2 regions of the Noviherbaspirillum agri genome follow, and region 2 is predicted to be linked to the other one. Evidence: predicted binding sites of a transcription regulator. Region 2 holds the regulator's gene; the other holds the start of a gene.

Region 1 (7,581 bases), on a different contig from region 2:
CAAGAAGCCGTTGCCGCCCGATGACGAGGATCCGCCGAGCAAGGGCATCAAGGTCAACCCGGTGGACTCGGATGCCGGCTACATGGTGCGCGACGGCAAGCCGACCGGATTCTTTTACCTGGATCACCGCACCGTCGACGGCGTGCACGCGATCATCACCGATACGCATGTCACACCGGCCAACGTGCACGACAGCCAACCCTACCTGAGCCGACTCGATCGCATGCGCGCGCGTTTCGGCTTCGAGGTGGCCGTCACGGGACTGGATGCCGGCTATTTCACGCCGCACATCTGCAAGGGCCTGGTCGAGCGCGGCATCTTCGGCGTGATCGGCTATCGTCGGCCGAATCAACGTGACGGGTATTCTTACAAGCGCGAGTATGTCTACGATCGCGAGCGCGATGGCTACGTGTGCCCGAATGGCGAGTTTCTCGCCTATTGCACCACCAACCGGCTCAGCGACAAGGGCCGTGCGCTGTACAAGCGGCGCAAGGAAACGGTCGAACGCAGCTTTGCCGATGCCAAGGAGTTGCATGGTCATCGCTACGCCCGCTTCCGGGTGGGGGGCTGGCGAAAGTGCGCGCGCAAGCGCTGCTGGTGGCAGTGTGTCAGAACATGAAGAAGATGGCGCGCCTGCTGGAGCAGGCTTTGCGGTCATTGTTTGCGCTATTTATGCACCTGTGGACCGCACCACAGGCTCTGCACTGGCGTTGCACGCAATTCGGCAAAAAACCGACTGTCGCGCCGACTGCGCAACTCGCCCTCGCCTGATCGCTTCTGCGAACAATAAAAAACCCCACCTTCCGAAAAAGACGGGATTCGTCAGCAGTCTGAGGGAGCTTCGGCTCCCTGTCTTTCCTGCTCCGCGGGTTTGTACGGCGGAGCTATTGCTAATGAATGACATGCCGAATGGTGACGTTGGCAGCTCCCTTGAGCAATACAGCCCAGCTACGCGCGCACACGTATAATTCGTGTATGACCAACGATGTCAACCTCGAATTCTCCGCGAAGACAGATACCGGGCGAGTGCGTCTTCAAAACGAAGATTGTGTCGCAATCTGCCCGGAGTATGGACTCGCCATTCTTGCCGACGGTATGGGCGGGTACAGCGCGGGCGAGGTTGCGAGTCGCATTGCCGTCGATGCCGTTATATCAATACTGGAGCGGAGGCTTGCAGGGTCGCGCGCGGCGGTCGCGGATTCGCGTCCTGTACAAGCAATCGCACAACTGCTCGATGAAGCAATTCATGCTGCAAATGGGGCGGTCTTGGAGGCCGCTGACACCCAACCGAAATACGCTGGCATGGGAACAACAATCGTTGCCGCTGTGATTCGCGACGGCAGAATCACGATCGCACATGTTGGCGACTCACGCGCATATCGCTATCGCGCTGGAAAGTTAGTACAGCTCACAAGGGATCATTCTTTGCTTCAGGAGCAGATTGATGCGGGCCTCATTGAACCTAAATGGGTTCGATTCGCACAAAACAAGAACCTCGTTACGCGCGCCGTCGGTGTTGACGCCGAAATGGATGTTGAAGTTCATGACTATGATGCACAACCGGATGACGTATATCTCCTGTGTTCGGACGGTCTTTCAGACATGCTGATGTCCGAGGAAATCGAAGAAATCCTGTCCCGCCAAGCCGGCACCTTGAAATCCCGATGTGAGTCCCTTGTTAAGCAGGCAAATTACAATGGAGGATATGACAACATATCAGTCGTTCTCATCAACCTGCAATCATCGCAGCAAGAACAGCCGTGTTTCCTGGGACGCGTCTGGAGCTGGATTTCTTAAAATGAAGCCGATCTCGCAGCAGGCAATTGCACGCCTTGCCATCGCAAGCCCCGAAGGTGTCGTACATGAGTTTCTCGTCGAAGAGGGCACCATTTCCATCGGACGGGCACCTTATAACAAACTGGTGATCGAGGATCCGGCCATAAGCGGTGAGCATGCGGCTATTACGTTCGTGCAGGGTGAAATGATCCTGGAAGATATGGACAGTACGAATGGCACGCAAGTCAATGGGCAGCCGGTCAAAAAACACTTTCTCCAAGATGGTGATCTTGTCGCGTTGGGCCGTTATACCGTGCGCTATGTACGGCTGCCCTTACGTGATTCGACCGAGAGGTGATTGCTACGAGCGCAGGGCGACGTGCACTCCCGGTCACGCATTCACTCCTCTGACTTTTTACGGGGAGGCGGACGGCGAGGCGCGGTTTCTTCGAGCTTCGACAACAGTGCGGCGAGCGAGAATTTTGTTTGCAAACATATAAAAGCTACCGGAAGCACGAGACGGCACACAATATTGCTTTTAAAAATTGAGCGCACAGGAAATCTAAGATGAAGCAGTTTTGGGCTGCGTCGCGCTGATACATCAATATAGTGACAATCGGGGATCCAAGTCCAACCTTGGGACAGAACTGACAATTTAGGGTGGTTCTAGCGAGCTCTCCAGAACGTGGCGAACGTGAAGTGACAAAAAGCGTCATGGAGTCGACAAAAACTATCACTCCCAAGTTTCGCAACCCACATTAATACGCAGGTTTCCGGCTGGCACGGTCATTGCTCATTAGGAACCGTGGCAGGAGGCTGCCAAATTTCCAAAAAAGGGAGAAGCAAATGAAAGTCATGAAAAAAGTCCAACAAGGTTTTACCCTGATCGAACTGATGATCGTCGTAGCGATTATCGGTATTCTGGCAGCTGTTGCTCTGCCGGCTTATCAGGATTACACGGTGCGTGCGCGCGTTTCAGAAGTCGTACTGGCGGCGTCGACATGTCGTACCGGGATTACTGATGCTGTCTCAAATGCGACGGGTGCTGACGTTTCCGATATTCTGCCCGAAGTTTGCAGCGTAACGGCAACCAAGATGGTGACATCCGGCTCCTCCGATGAAAATGGTGTAATTACCATCGTCGCTAACGAAGCCAACTTGGGGTCAAGCGAAATTGATGCAACTCATAATGCCATCTCCTTGGTGCCATACGTCGGCGCAACCGCACTGGTCGGCACCACAGACGGTCAGAAGACAATCACCGAATGGAAGTGCGGTCCTGCTGCTACCAACCCGTTGCCGTCGAAATTCCTGCCGGGTTCTTGCAAGTCGACCAGCTAATTTAGTCTGATCTTGCTGATAGAAATGACCGCTGCGGCGGTCATTTCTATTTCTGAAGGCGATACGATGGCGGCGAGGGGGATTCCTGATGTTCATTGTTCCGTTCCGTTCCGCAATAATTGAGGGCACGACAGGATACGCATCGTGATAAACATGATTCATTGGAAACAACGTTTCAATGCTGCGGCCATTCACCTGTTAGCAAGTTTGCTGATAGGGATTTCGGCGGCGACTTTGGTATTTGCAGTCTGGTACCCGTACCCTTACAGCGAGGTGTCCGGCGGGCGCGAGTTGTTCAAGTTGCTGGTCGTGGTCGATGTGATATTGGGGCCGCTCATAACCTTTGCCATATTTAACAAGACCAAGCCGTTGAAAGAATTGCGCCGCGACTTATCGATAGTCGTTCTGCTGCAGTTGGCTGCATTGTGTTATGGCCTTTGGACGGTTTTTGTTGCACGTCCGGTGTACCTAGTGTTTGAACTGGATCGCTTCCGGGTAGTACACGCAGTGGACGTGTCTGAAGAATTGTTGCACAAAGCCCCCGTCGGATTGACAACGTTGCCCATGTTCGGACACGGATTGTTGGCGGTGCGTCCTTTTACCAGCGCGGCAGAGAGTGCTGAGGCAACTATAGCGGCGTTGCAGGGGGTGGATTTGGGCACGCGGCCTGATCTTTGGCAGCCCTATCCGGAGGCGGCCAGCCGGGTACGTAGGTCAGCTAAACCTGGAACGGAATTAATCGCCCGCTTTCCGGATCATGCCAAGACAATTGACGAAGCGCTCAAAAAAACCGGTCGCTCCATAGACAATCTGTTGAGTATGCCGCTTGTCAGCCGTAAGTTCTTCTGGACGGTGTTGCTTGATGCGCAAACCCTCGAGGTGGTAGGTTTTGTTCCATTGGACTCTTTTTAAGGGAAAAAGGCGGAGCCTTATCACAAGGGGCACATGCAGGTCCGTAATATCTAGAAAAACTGGAAGGTGCCGCCTACCATATGCCGTCTATCACCTAGACGCTGGCGGCCAAACAACCAGTTCGCCATTCGGTTCGGCGAGCAATTTCCGAAAGTCGTGCACCGGGACTTTTTAATAGACCCTCACCACGCAGAACGTCTGACTGCAGCTCTACTTCGTGCCGTTCTGAAATTGCCAATCTCCAGACTTCCCGCCGCGCTTTTCCGTTACCCTAACACTCTCGATTACCATACTTCGATCCACTGCTTTGCACATATCATAAATAGTAAGCAGCCCGATCTGTACGGCGGTTAGTGCCTCCATCTCCACCCCGGTCTTGCCGTAAGTTTCAACTTGCGACGTGCAAATGACTTGCAACTGCGCCGTGTCGACCTCAAATTCGGCTGTCACGCGCGTGATTGCCAGCGGATGACAAAGCGGAATCAGATCACTCGTTCTTTTCGCCCCCATGATCGCCGCGATTCTCGCAATCCCGAGGACATCCCCCTTTTTCGCCGTGCCGGACTGAATAATGTCCAGTGTCTCTTTTTTCATCCGAATCGCTCCTGTCGCCACTGCAATACGGCGCGTATCGCTCTTTGCGCCCACGTCAACCATGTGCGCTTGCCCCGTTGCGTCGAAATGCGTCAAGCTGTCATTAGGAGGGGCGCTCATCTCTTTTTCGTTTTCGCTTGCCATGGTCTTTGCCTGCAATGGTTTCGTAGTGATTGTCAGTGGAGGGGTATCATAGCACCGTGAAATCCAAATCCATTCAGCTCATTCCACTTTCGATAATGCGCCGTGCCCGTATTGTGGTCGTTGCTATTGCGTCAGCAATTTCATTTTCCGTTCAACCCTCGGTGTCCGGGGCTCAAAACCTCCCCAGCCTGGGCGACACCGAGCGCGAAGCCCTTTCGCCGCTCATGGAGCGCCGCTTGGGTGAGCAGATCATGCATAGCATCCGGCGCGACCGGGATTATCTGGACGATGCGCCTGTTACTGAATACCTGAACAATTTCGGCGTCAGTCTACTCTCCGTTCGCCCGGAAACACGTGGCGAAGCCGACTATGACTACTTCTTCTTCGCTGTGCGCGACCCGATACTGAATGCGTTTGCGTTGCCTGGTGGATTTATCGGTGTGCATTCTGCGTTGATCCTTGCGGCGCAGAATGAGTCCGAGCTGGCTTCCGTTCTCTCGCATGAAATCGGGCACGTCGCGCAGCGGCATATTGCGCGGATGCTGGGCAAGCAACGGCAGGATTCGCTGATTCCACTGGCCGGCGCAGTTCTCGCCGCGCTTGCTGCGCGGTCGAGTCCGGATGCGTCGGCGGCGCTGCTGCTTGGCGGGCAGGGGATGGCTCTGCAGCGACAGTTGAATTTCAGCCGCGATGCCGAACGTGAAGCCGATCGTATCGGGTTGCAGATCATGAAGGAGGCAGGTTTCGAAACGGCAGGGATGATTGCCTTCTTCGGGCGGATGCAGACGGCGACGCGTGCGTACACAGATTCCGCGCCAGTCTATCTGCGCTCGCATCCGCTGACGACGGAGCGGATCGCGGACATCGAAGCAAGGACGCGAGACCAGCGTTACCGGCAGCGTGCCGACAGTCTCGACTTCCATTTGATTCGCGCACGAGTGCGAGTACTGCAGGACCTATCTCCACAGGGATTGCGAAGCGCAAACTCTGCATTCGAGGCGCAACTGCATCAGAAGAATCGTGCCCAGGTGGCTGGGGCGAAATATGGTCAGGCCTTTATCGCCTTCAGGCAGGGGGCGCACGCAAAGGCGCAGGAGTTGCTGCGGGATGCGTATGCGGCGGCACAAGGACCGTCTGCACCTGTCCATAATCCGGTGCTGACGAGTCTCGGGATCGATATCAGACTTGCTTCAAATGATGTGCAAGAAGCGCTGAAAGAGGCAGAGTCGGCGCGGGCCAGATTTCCGCTGTCCCGAGGTATCGCTCGCCAGTACGCAGATGCGTTGATGGCGGCGGGGCGTTATGACGATGCGGTGGCCTATCTGCGGGACCAAGTGCAGTTGTATCGCCAAGAGCCAAAGTTGCAGGACATGCTGGCCAAGGCCTATGCGGCGCAGGGAAAGCAGGCTTTGCAGCACCTTGCGCTCGCCGAATCCTACGCACTGAAGGGAAGCCTGCCGGCGGCAATCGACCAGTTGGGGATTGCACGCCGGGCGTCGGACGCTTCGTTTTACGATCAGGCAGTCATCGATGCGCGTGAACGTGAGTTCAAGGCGCGCTGGCTCGAGGAGTTGAAGGAAGGTCGTCAGGAACCCTGATGGCATCCAAGCCAATGCCGCTGCAGCGTTGCTGTCTCTCCAGCGTCCCCACCGTACAATCACGTCGATTGCCATCGGCCATTTCCCGGTCGTTCCCAACAGGGCGGCCTGAGCGATTCAGGTCGCGTCGGGCTGAGGTGCCGTCATGAATCCAAATTGGCTCGCTGCGGCGTCGCGCCGGATCGGGCGAACAGGAAGAAGTTTGCCGGCGTAATCGAAGGCAAGGTCCGGGACACGATCCGGCTGCTCAAGCCATGCCAGGAGTTGATCTTCGCTGGCAGGTTTTCCAGAAATGCAGAGCCGCGGAAGACATTGCGCCATATCCCGGTCGTCCATCAGCGCGACAACCTCACCGCGCTGCACCAGCAACTGGCCAGTCTCCGTGAGCCATGCGGAATCAAATGACGAAAGGGCTTCACCGGTGTGGAGGATGAAGCTGCCTGTCGCATCGGTCCGGGCGATGTAGGGTGTCGCTTCCAGATTGACATACACCCGCTGGGGGCCGTTCTGAAAGTACCAGCGGCCTTGGGCGTCATGCAGGTAATTGCGATTGATGAAACCAACAAGTGCCGGATTGGTGATTTTGTCCCCGGCGAGCTTCAGTGCCTGAGTACGTTCGTCGCACATGCGCCAGTTGCCGCGGGCATCCAGCGCAAGCCAGCCATAGCAGTGCGGGACATTTGGCCATTTCGCCATGGCCTGTTTGACGATCTCATCCATTTTGCATGTCCATGTGTTCCGATCCTTCAACTCGCGGCCTGCAGGAAATGCAGCATGCGTTGAGGCAGCCAGTCGATACGTCCCGGCAGGCCGCCTACGGCAAAGCCGACGTGGCCACCTTGTTCAGGATACTCCAGTGTGACGCGTGCCGAGGCCGTTAGCGGCAAATGCTGCGCGGGTAAGAACGGATCGTTCTTTGCGTTGAGCACGAGCGTAGGTACGGTGATATCCGATAGCACATGCTTTGCACTGGCGCGATGCCAATAGTCATCCGTATCGCGAAAACCATGCAAGGGCGCAGTGACGATATTGTCGAACTCGTAAAGGTTTCGCGCACGCAGCATGGTTTCGCGGTCAAACAATTGCGGAAACTGTTTCAGCTTTTGCAGGCACTTCGGCTTGAGTGTTTGCAGAAATATGCGGGTGTACACCATGTTCAGCCCGCGCGACAGTGCCGCACCTCCACTGGCGAGGTCGAGCGGTGCAGAAATGGCGC
Region 2 (7,581 bases):
TCCCGGCTTGTGCCACGCCCATTCCGCCGCCCATCACGATGCCATCCATGAAGGCGATATAGGGCTTAGGATAATAGTGGATCAGGTGGTTGAGCGCATATTCCTCGGTGAAAAAGTCCTCGAGAAGTGCGCTGCGGCCTTTCGGTGTGCTCGATCCGGCTTCGTAGAAGAATCGGATATCGCCGCCGGCGCAGAATGCCCTTTCGCTGGTGCTGTTGATCACAACCGCGTGAATGGTCTCGTCGGCACGCCAGGCGAGCAAGGCTTTCGTCATCGACCGGATCATGTCGAGTGAAAGCGAATTCAGAGCCTTGGGGCGGTCCAGGGTAATAAAGCCTGTTTTGTTCTTGACGGAGAGTTGGACGAGGTCAGTCATGTCGGAGCATTTTCATCAATGAAGGTCGGGCTATTTTATCGAGAATGGAAAAGGCAAGCAGTCGCTGCACTGACATTTTGCATTTGGTGCTTGTGCGCTTGTCGTCAGGCTCGCGACAACAAAAAGAAAAAGGGGCATCGAATCAAGCCTCTCGCTTAACCTGTTGAAAGCGGTTGATTGACCGGGCAAATAGCCCCGTAAGTTCAACGACTTACGGGGCTTTCTGTTTGTCGAACTCAATCACGCCAGAGGATGCTGAACCTAGCCCGGCTCCAATGGTGCTCAAAAGGGTCGACGCTGAACTCACAGCAGGCGCACGGCGTCTGTTGCGGATAAAGTTCAGCGAGCCCCGCTGATTTCCAAGGCACAGATTATCGTTTTGGCCGGTCGGAAGGTTCCTGCAGTTCGCTTATACCCCTGCATTCGCCGCAGCACCTTGGCGACCCCGACCAATGAAAAAAGGCCGCATCCTTGCGAATGCGGCCCTTCAATCAGCCTTTGGCTATCCCAAAACCTTCAACAGGTTAAGCGAGGGGCTTGGCATCGAATGCCCCTTTGCTTATCCGCCGATTGCCACTCGCGCGACTTGCTCAGGTCGCCGCAGGTTGCTCTACCATGCGCTTGATGCCTTCGTGCTGATGATCCTGGACCTTGGTCTTGTACTTGAGAACCTGGCGGTCCAGCTTGTCGACCAGCAGATCGATCGCAGCATAGAGGTCTTCGGCAAAGCTCTCCACATGAATCACATTTCCTCTCAAACGCAGGTTGACCTCGGCACGCTGTCGTTTCTCCTTCTCTGACGGTTTTTCAACACCCAAGATGACTGCAACATCAATGACATGATCGAAATGACGTCTGATTCGCTCCAGCTTCGTATTCACATACTCGCGAATAGAAGGGGTCAGTTCGAGATGATGTCCACTGATTATCAGATTCATACAGCGCTCCTATGGATAGTGTCGCTGGCGGTTCGCAACGTGCCCGATTGCATCTCCGCGTAGCAGGCTACGCCGGAACACAGCAACAAAGACAACACTACAACACGATAATTACAGGGATTTTCGCAGGTTGACTGGAGGGATCTTGAGAGCTTCGCGGTACTTCGCCACCGTGCGCCGCGCGACGACCATGCCTTGTTCTCCCAACATGTCTGCGATTTTGCTGTCAGAGAATGGATTCTTTGGGTCTTCTGCTCCTATCAATTGTTTGATCAGTGCGCGAATCGCGGTTGATGAAGCTTCTCCCCCCGCTTCGGTCGCCACATGGCTGCCGAAAAAGTACTTCAACTCGAACATGCCGTGAGGGGTGAGCATGTATTTCTGAGTTGTCACGCGAGAAATAGTGCTCTCGTGTAAGCCCAGTGTATCAGCAATTTCACGCAAGACAAGAGGGCGCATCGCCACTGCGCCATGCGAGAAAAAGTTGCGCTGTCGATCCACAATCGCCTGGGCCACACGCAGGATCGTGTCGAAACGCTGGCGCATGTTTTTGATGAGCCATTTCGCTTCTTGAAGCTGCGAAGTAAGCGATCCCTCACCTTTGTTTTGCTTCAGGATATTCGCGTACAAGGCATTCACACGCAGCCGGGGCATGACGTCATGGTTGAGCATCACCTGCCAACCGTTCTTCGTGCGCTTGACGATCACATCGGGAACGACATAGTCCGACGTGTCGGATGCGAACAAGGCACCTGGATGTGGATTGCACTGCTTGATCACATGCTGTGCCTCGCGCAGGTCTTCCTCATCGCAGTCGAGAACTTTCTTCAGCTTGTTGAAATCGCGCTGGGCAAACAAGGCAAGATGGTTCTCGACGATGTCCAGCGCGCGGCGCCGCGTCACCAGTGGCACCTTGGGGAAGCGCCTAATTTGGATTGCCAAGCATTCGGAGGCATTGCGCGCGCCCACACCAGCAGGCTCGAAGCTCTGCAACAATTTCAGTGCGACCGACAACTCCTCCGGCTCGACCTCCAGCTCTTCCGGCAAGCGTGCATGGATTTCTTCCAGCGACTCTTCGAGATAGCCATTGTCATTCAACGCATCTATGATCAGTTCCACCAACCCACGGTCACGTGGCTCGCGTACGGTTACCCGCATCTGCTCCAGCAGGTGTTCACGCAGCGTCGTTTCATGTGCTTCGAGCTGCGGACGGGCTTCATCATCTTCCGGTGCTTTCGATGTACGAGCCACATCGTCAAAGCTCCATTCATTTTCACTGGCGGATGTCCCTTCGGAGGCATCGTTGCCCGCAAAAGCAGCTTCTGTTTCGTCGGCGCCGGACGAGCCGTTGGCATCCGTCACTGGCACATCGCCGCTGCTCGTTGTTCCGGGGCTGATCGCGCCATCAGCAAGCAGGCGCACAGAATGATCAAGAGGATCATCGACCCGCTCGAGGAGCGGATTGTCGGACAGGATTTGTTCCAGCTCCTGATGCAGCTCCAGCGTCGACAGTTGCAGCAGGCGTATCGACTGCTGCAACTGGGGCGTCAGTGCCAGATGTTGCGAGATGCGAAGTTGGAGTGTCTGTTTCATGCCTGTTTGGTTCTTCCTTACATCCGGAAGTGCTCACCCAAATATACGCGCCGTACGGACTCGTTCGCAATGATGTCGTCCGGTCTGCCGCTGGCCAGGACCGAGCCCTGATTGATGATATAGGCGCGGTCGCAAATGCCAAGTGTTTCACGCACGTTGTGGTCGGTAATGAGCACTCCGATCCCGCGCTCCTTCAGAAAGCGTACGATACGTTGGATCTCGATGACAGCAATTGGGTCCACCCCGGCGAAAGGTTCATCCAGCAGTACGAACCGAGGGTTGGTTGCCAGCGCGCGTGCAATTTCCACGCGCCGCCGTTCTCCGCCTGATAGCGACAAGGCCTGGTTCTCGCGCAAACGCTCAATCTGCAGGTCGGCCAGCAAGTCGTTCAGGCGCTTGTCAATTTCGGCACGGTTTAGCGGCTTGCCGTTGACACGTTGCAGTTCCAGTACCGCCCGGATGTTTTCCTCGACGGTCAGCTTGCGGAATACCGATGCTTCCTGCGGCAAATAGGACAAGCCAAGCGTGGCACGCCGGTGAATCGGCAGGCGCGAGATCGCCGTCCCATCGAGATTGATTTCTCCTGCATCGGACGGTACCAAGCCGACAATCATGTAAAAGGACGTTGTCTTGCCGGCGCCATTGGGGCCCAGCAGGCCGACGACTTCGCCACTTTCCACCTGAAGCGATACATCATGCACCACCTGACGAGAGCCGTAACTCTTCTGCAAGCCGCTGACGGCCAGTGTGCTTGTCATGTCATTGATCCTTTGACTCGGTGCGCGGCTGGATCGTCGCCTTGATCCGACCGCCACCCGGCTTGCTTTCGCCGGTTGCCGTGTTGTTGACCGTGAAGAACTCGGCGCGGCTGTCATATGAAATGAATTCGCCTTCCACTTCATCGGTCGGCTTGCTGCCTTCGAGGCGACGAATCATCGCCTTGGAAAACAGTTTCACGATTTCCGTCTTGCCATCATATTCGATACGTTCTGCGTGTCCCTCAACCCATTGGTTAGGGCCGGCATCGCGTTTTTGGCGGAACGTCGCAAGTCCGCCGGCCGGTGCAAGGAGAGTGGCGAACTGATAGCCGGCCGGATCCTGCGTCACAATCATCTTGTGTGCTCGCATGGTTAATGTGCCTCGGGTAAGAACCACATTGCCGGTGAATGTATTGATCTGTTTTACGTCGTCGTAAGCCATCTGATCGGCCTCGACATTGGTTGGCTTGTCGGAGTCGGCTTTCTCAGCGTGTGCGTTGCCGGTGGCAACGGCCGTCAGCATCAACAGCAACAAGAAAAAACGTTTCATGAACAATCTCGAAAGTGATGCATCAAGTTATATCGGATTAACGCAACGGGGCTTGATACGTGCCATGAACATTGCTTGTCAAACGTAGTTCGCGCGTCGCGTTATTCACATACATGCCGGTGCCGGTCAGTTTTGATTGGCCTAGCGTGATTTCCGCAGGCTTATCCGTCTTGACAACATCGTCATCGGGCAATAAAAGCAGGTAATCCGATGCAACATGCATCGGCTCAACATCTGGAGCTGCCGGGCGATCGAGATGCACGTTGTCATACATATGCACCTCGCTGCTGTCGCTGTTGATCGTTGCACGATCCGAGCGCAGGGTTATCGGCGGATTCGCCTTGTTCAAATTGCTTACCACCGGCTGAACGATGTCGTAGGAGTCGTCTAGTGGATTGTGCGTCATCTTGTCGCCGGAAAAATGGTACTGAGCTTTTCCTTCCTGCGATATTTTGACGTAGCTGAATTTCTCGACGTAAAAATCCGGCTCGGTCCTCTCCACTGCCGGCAGCACATCTTCCGTCGCACGGCGCATGACCTCGTACAGCCAGAAACTGCCGAGCGCCAAGCCGATCATCAGTACCAATACAGCGGCAAGGCGAACCCGCCTTGCCGTGCGCGCATCGTTCATGCCAGATACGGCGCCAGAGCCGCCTCGTAATTACCTTGCGCCCGCATGATGAAATCGCACAATTCGCGGGCGGCGCCCCGTCCGCCGGCTGCCTGTGTCACGTAATGCACACGTGACCGGACTTCCGGATGGCCGTTGGGGACGCTCGCGGCAAAGCCGGTTCGCAGCAGGATCGGCAAGTCGATGACGTCGTCGCCGATGAATCCGCAGGCGCTGGCAGCGATGCCGGTTTGCGAAAGCAGCTGCTCGAATGCAACCAGCTTGTCATGCACGCCTTGCTGCACATGTCGAATGCCAAGGTCGGCGGCACGACGGGCGACAATCTCGGATTTGCGGGCGCTGATGATGGCGGTGGCCACGCCGGACTGCTGCAGAAGCTTGATGCCGTGCCCATCGAGGACATTGAAGGTCTTGATGGTTTCGCCGTCCGGGCCGTAATGCAGGCTGCCGTCGGTCAAAATGCCATCCACGTCGAAAATCATGAGCCGAATGCGCGCGGCCCGGGCGACAGCGTCCTCCTGCATCAGATCACCTTTGCGCGCGTGAGGTCGTGGATATGCAATGCGCCGACGAGCTTGCCCTCGGCGTCGGCGACCAGCAGTTGGTTGATGCGGAATTGTTCCATCAGCTCGACGGCCTCGACGGCCAGCTGGTCCGGGCCGATCGTACGCGGGTTCGCATGCATGACGTCGGCCATCTTCAGCTTGCCGAAGTCCTGCGCCGCTTCGATCAGACGACGCAAGTCGCCGTCGGTGAAGATGCCGAGAACGCGGTTTGCCTCGTCGACGATAGCCGTCATTGCCATGCCTTTGTTCGTGATTTCCAGCAAGGCCCTCGGCAACGGGGTATCCGCCGCAACTGACGGAATGGCATCGCCACTGCGCATGACATCTCGGACATGCGTCAGCAGGCGACGGCCGAGGGCGCCACCGGGGTGCGAGCGGGCGAAATCCTCTTCGCGGAAGCCGCGGGCGTCGAGCAGGGCAACGGCAAGCGCATCGCCTAGTGCCAGCGTCACCGTGGTGCTCGCCGTGGGGGCGAGGTTCAGCGGGCAGGCTTCTTTGTCGACGCGGGCATTGAGGTGGATATCCGCCAGCTTCGCCAGCCGAGAGTTTTCGTTGCCGGTGATGGCAATCAGCTTGGCTCCCATTCGCTTGATGATCGGGATGATCGCGATGAATTCCGCAGCCTCGCCGGAATTGGAGATCGCGATGACGATGTCATGTTCGGTGATCATGCCGAGGTCGCCGTGGAGCGCTTCGGCGGCATGGACGAACAATGCCGGCGTGCCGGTCGAGGCCAGCGTAGCGGCGATCTTGCGGGCGATATGGCCGGACTTGCCGATGCCGGAGACCACAACACGTCCGGTTCCATGCATCAGCAGCGCAACGGCTTGAATAAAACTGTCGTCCGCGCTGTTGGACAGGCGGTCTTTCAGGGCCAGGATAGCGTCGGCTTCGATCTGCAGCGTGGTGCGCGCCAGTTCCAGCGCGCGTTGTGCAGTTTTTGCATCAAAAGCTTTCGACAGGGTTTTCGCATCGATTACACTCATGCGGGAAGTATAAACGAATTACGAAAGCAAAAAATCTGCCAGTCACAACAAAAATATCCTTGCGCTGCCGCCTTGTTCATCGGTCGATTTTCCCCAAGTCATTCATTTAAAAAGGAAAAGTCGAGGCGGCTTCGCTTGCCGTGCCTTGCCTGCCGGACGGGCGGACATGCAACAGGTTTTCGTGTCAGTGCGGATTTGAGAGCTTTTTATCAGAGAAACAGCGTCGGCAACAGCAGTACTCGATTTGACCTTCTGGACAACCCATGTTTTCGGCTCTTGAACTGACGCTCATTCTGCTCGGTGCTGCCGTGCTGGGCGTCGTCGCGTTTCGCATGATGCATCTGCCCCCGATGCTGGGCTACCTCATTGTCGGTATCGTCATCGGCCCGCATGCGCTCGGTCTGGCGGCAGAGAACCAGACGACACACACCTTGGCCGAGTTTGGCGTTGTCTTCCTGATGTTCTCCATCGGTCTGGAGTTCTCGCTCCCCAAACTGGTTTCAATGCGCCGCATTGTCTTCGGCCTTGGCATGGCGCAGGTTTTGCTGACCATTGGTGCGGCCATGCTGTTCGGCTGGCTGATGGCCTTTTTCCTGCCGCAGCTGATGGCAATCAGTTGGCGCGCCGCTTTTGCACTCGGTGGTGCGCTGGCCATGTCGTCCACGGCGATCGTCTCGAAGCTGTTGACGGAAAGGCTGGAGCTGGAAACCCCCCATGGCAGGCAGATCATCGGCATCCTGCTATTCCAGGATCTCGCCGTGGTGCCGCTACTGATCCTCGTCCCGGCGCTTGCCGGCGACTCCGATGACCTGTTGGCGACGCTGGCGCTCGCGGGCATGAAAGCCGGCATCGTGCTCGTTCTGCTTCTCGTGATCGGCCAGCGTCTGATGCGAAGCTGGTTCCGGATCGTGGTGAAACGGCGGTCCCAGGAGTTGTTCATGCTGAACCTGCTGTTGATCACGCTGGGGGCCGCATGGATTACCGAACGTGCCGGCCTGTCTCTGGCGCTTGGCGCGTTCGTCGCCGGCATGCTGATTTCGGAAACTGAGTACAAGCATCAGGTGGAGGAGGACATCAAGTCGTTTCGCGACGTGCTGATGGGCTTGTTCTTCATTACGGTCGGCATGCTGCTCAATGTGCGGCTGGTGATCGACAACTGGTGGCTTGTCCTGTTGTTGCTGAC

What was found. Region 2 encodes sigma-54, which starts transcription at its own class of promoters, with help from an activator protein. Its sites were predicted from a motif close to TGGCANGNAANCTGCTTT; they were not measured.
Region 1: the regulator sigma-54 is predicted to act here: its motif matches at 2,555-2,572, upstream of ACYVIA_RS03185 (pilin).

Annotation. Positions count from the first base shown of each region.
Region 1 covers NZ_BAAGWA010000002.1:98,513-106,093, reverse strand. Annotated here, with positions in the region: partial or broken gene ACYVIA_RS03200 (IS1182 family transposase) at 1-771, shown strand, start outside; gene ACYVIA_RS03195 (Stp1/IreP family PP2C-type Ser/Thr phosphatase) at 976-1,797, shown strand; gene ACYVIA_RS03190 (FHA domain-containing protein) at 1,799-2,134, shown strand; gene ACYVIA_RS03185 (pilin) at 2,623-3,117, shown strand; gene tfpZ (TfpX/TfpZ family type IV pilin accessory protein) at 3,271-4,029, shown strand; gene moaC (cyclic pyranopterin monophosphate synthase MoaC) at 4,240-4,767, opposite strand; gene ACYVIA_RS03170 (M48 family metalloprotease) at 4,863-6,365, shown strand; gene ACYVIA_RS03165 (DUF2946 family protein) at 6,483-7,085, opposite strand; gene ACYVIA_RS03160 (YheT family hydrolase) at 7,112-7,581, opposite strand, start outside.
Region 2 covers NZ_BAAGWA010000005.1:235,350-242,930, forward strand. Annotated here, with positions in the region: gene ACYVIA_RS11715 (enoyl-CoA hydratase/isomerase family protein) at 1-376, opposite strand, end outside; gene hpf (ribosome hibernation-promoting factor, HPF/YfiA family) at 967-1,314, opposite strand; gene ACYVIA_RS11725 (RNA polymerase factor sigma-54) at 1,426-2,907, opposite strand; gene lptB (LPS export ABC transporter ATP-binding protein) at 2,925-3,665, opposite strand; gene lptA (lipopolysaccharide transport periplasmic protein LptA) at 3,667-4,215, opposite strand; gene lptC (LPS export ABC transporter periplasmic protein LptC) at 4,253-4,846, opposite strand; gene ACYVIA_RS11745 (KdsC family phosphatase) at 4,843-5,370, opposite strand; gene ACYVIA_RS11750 (KpsF/GutQ family sugar-phosphate isomerase) at 5,370-6,398, opposite strand; gene ACYVIA_RS11755 (cation:proton antiporter domain-containing protein) at 6,662-7,581, shown strand, end outside.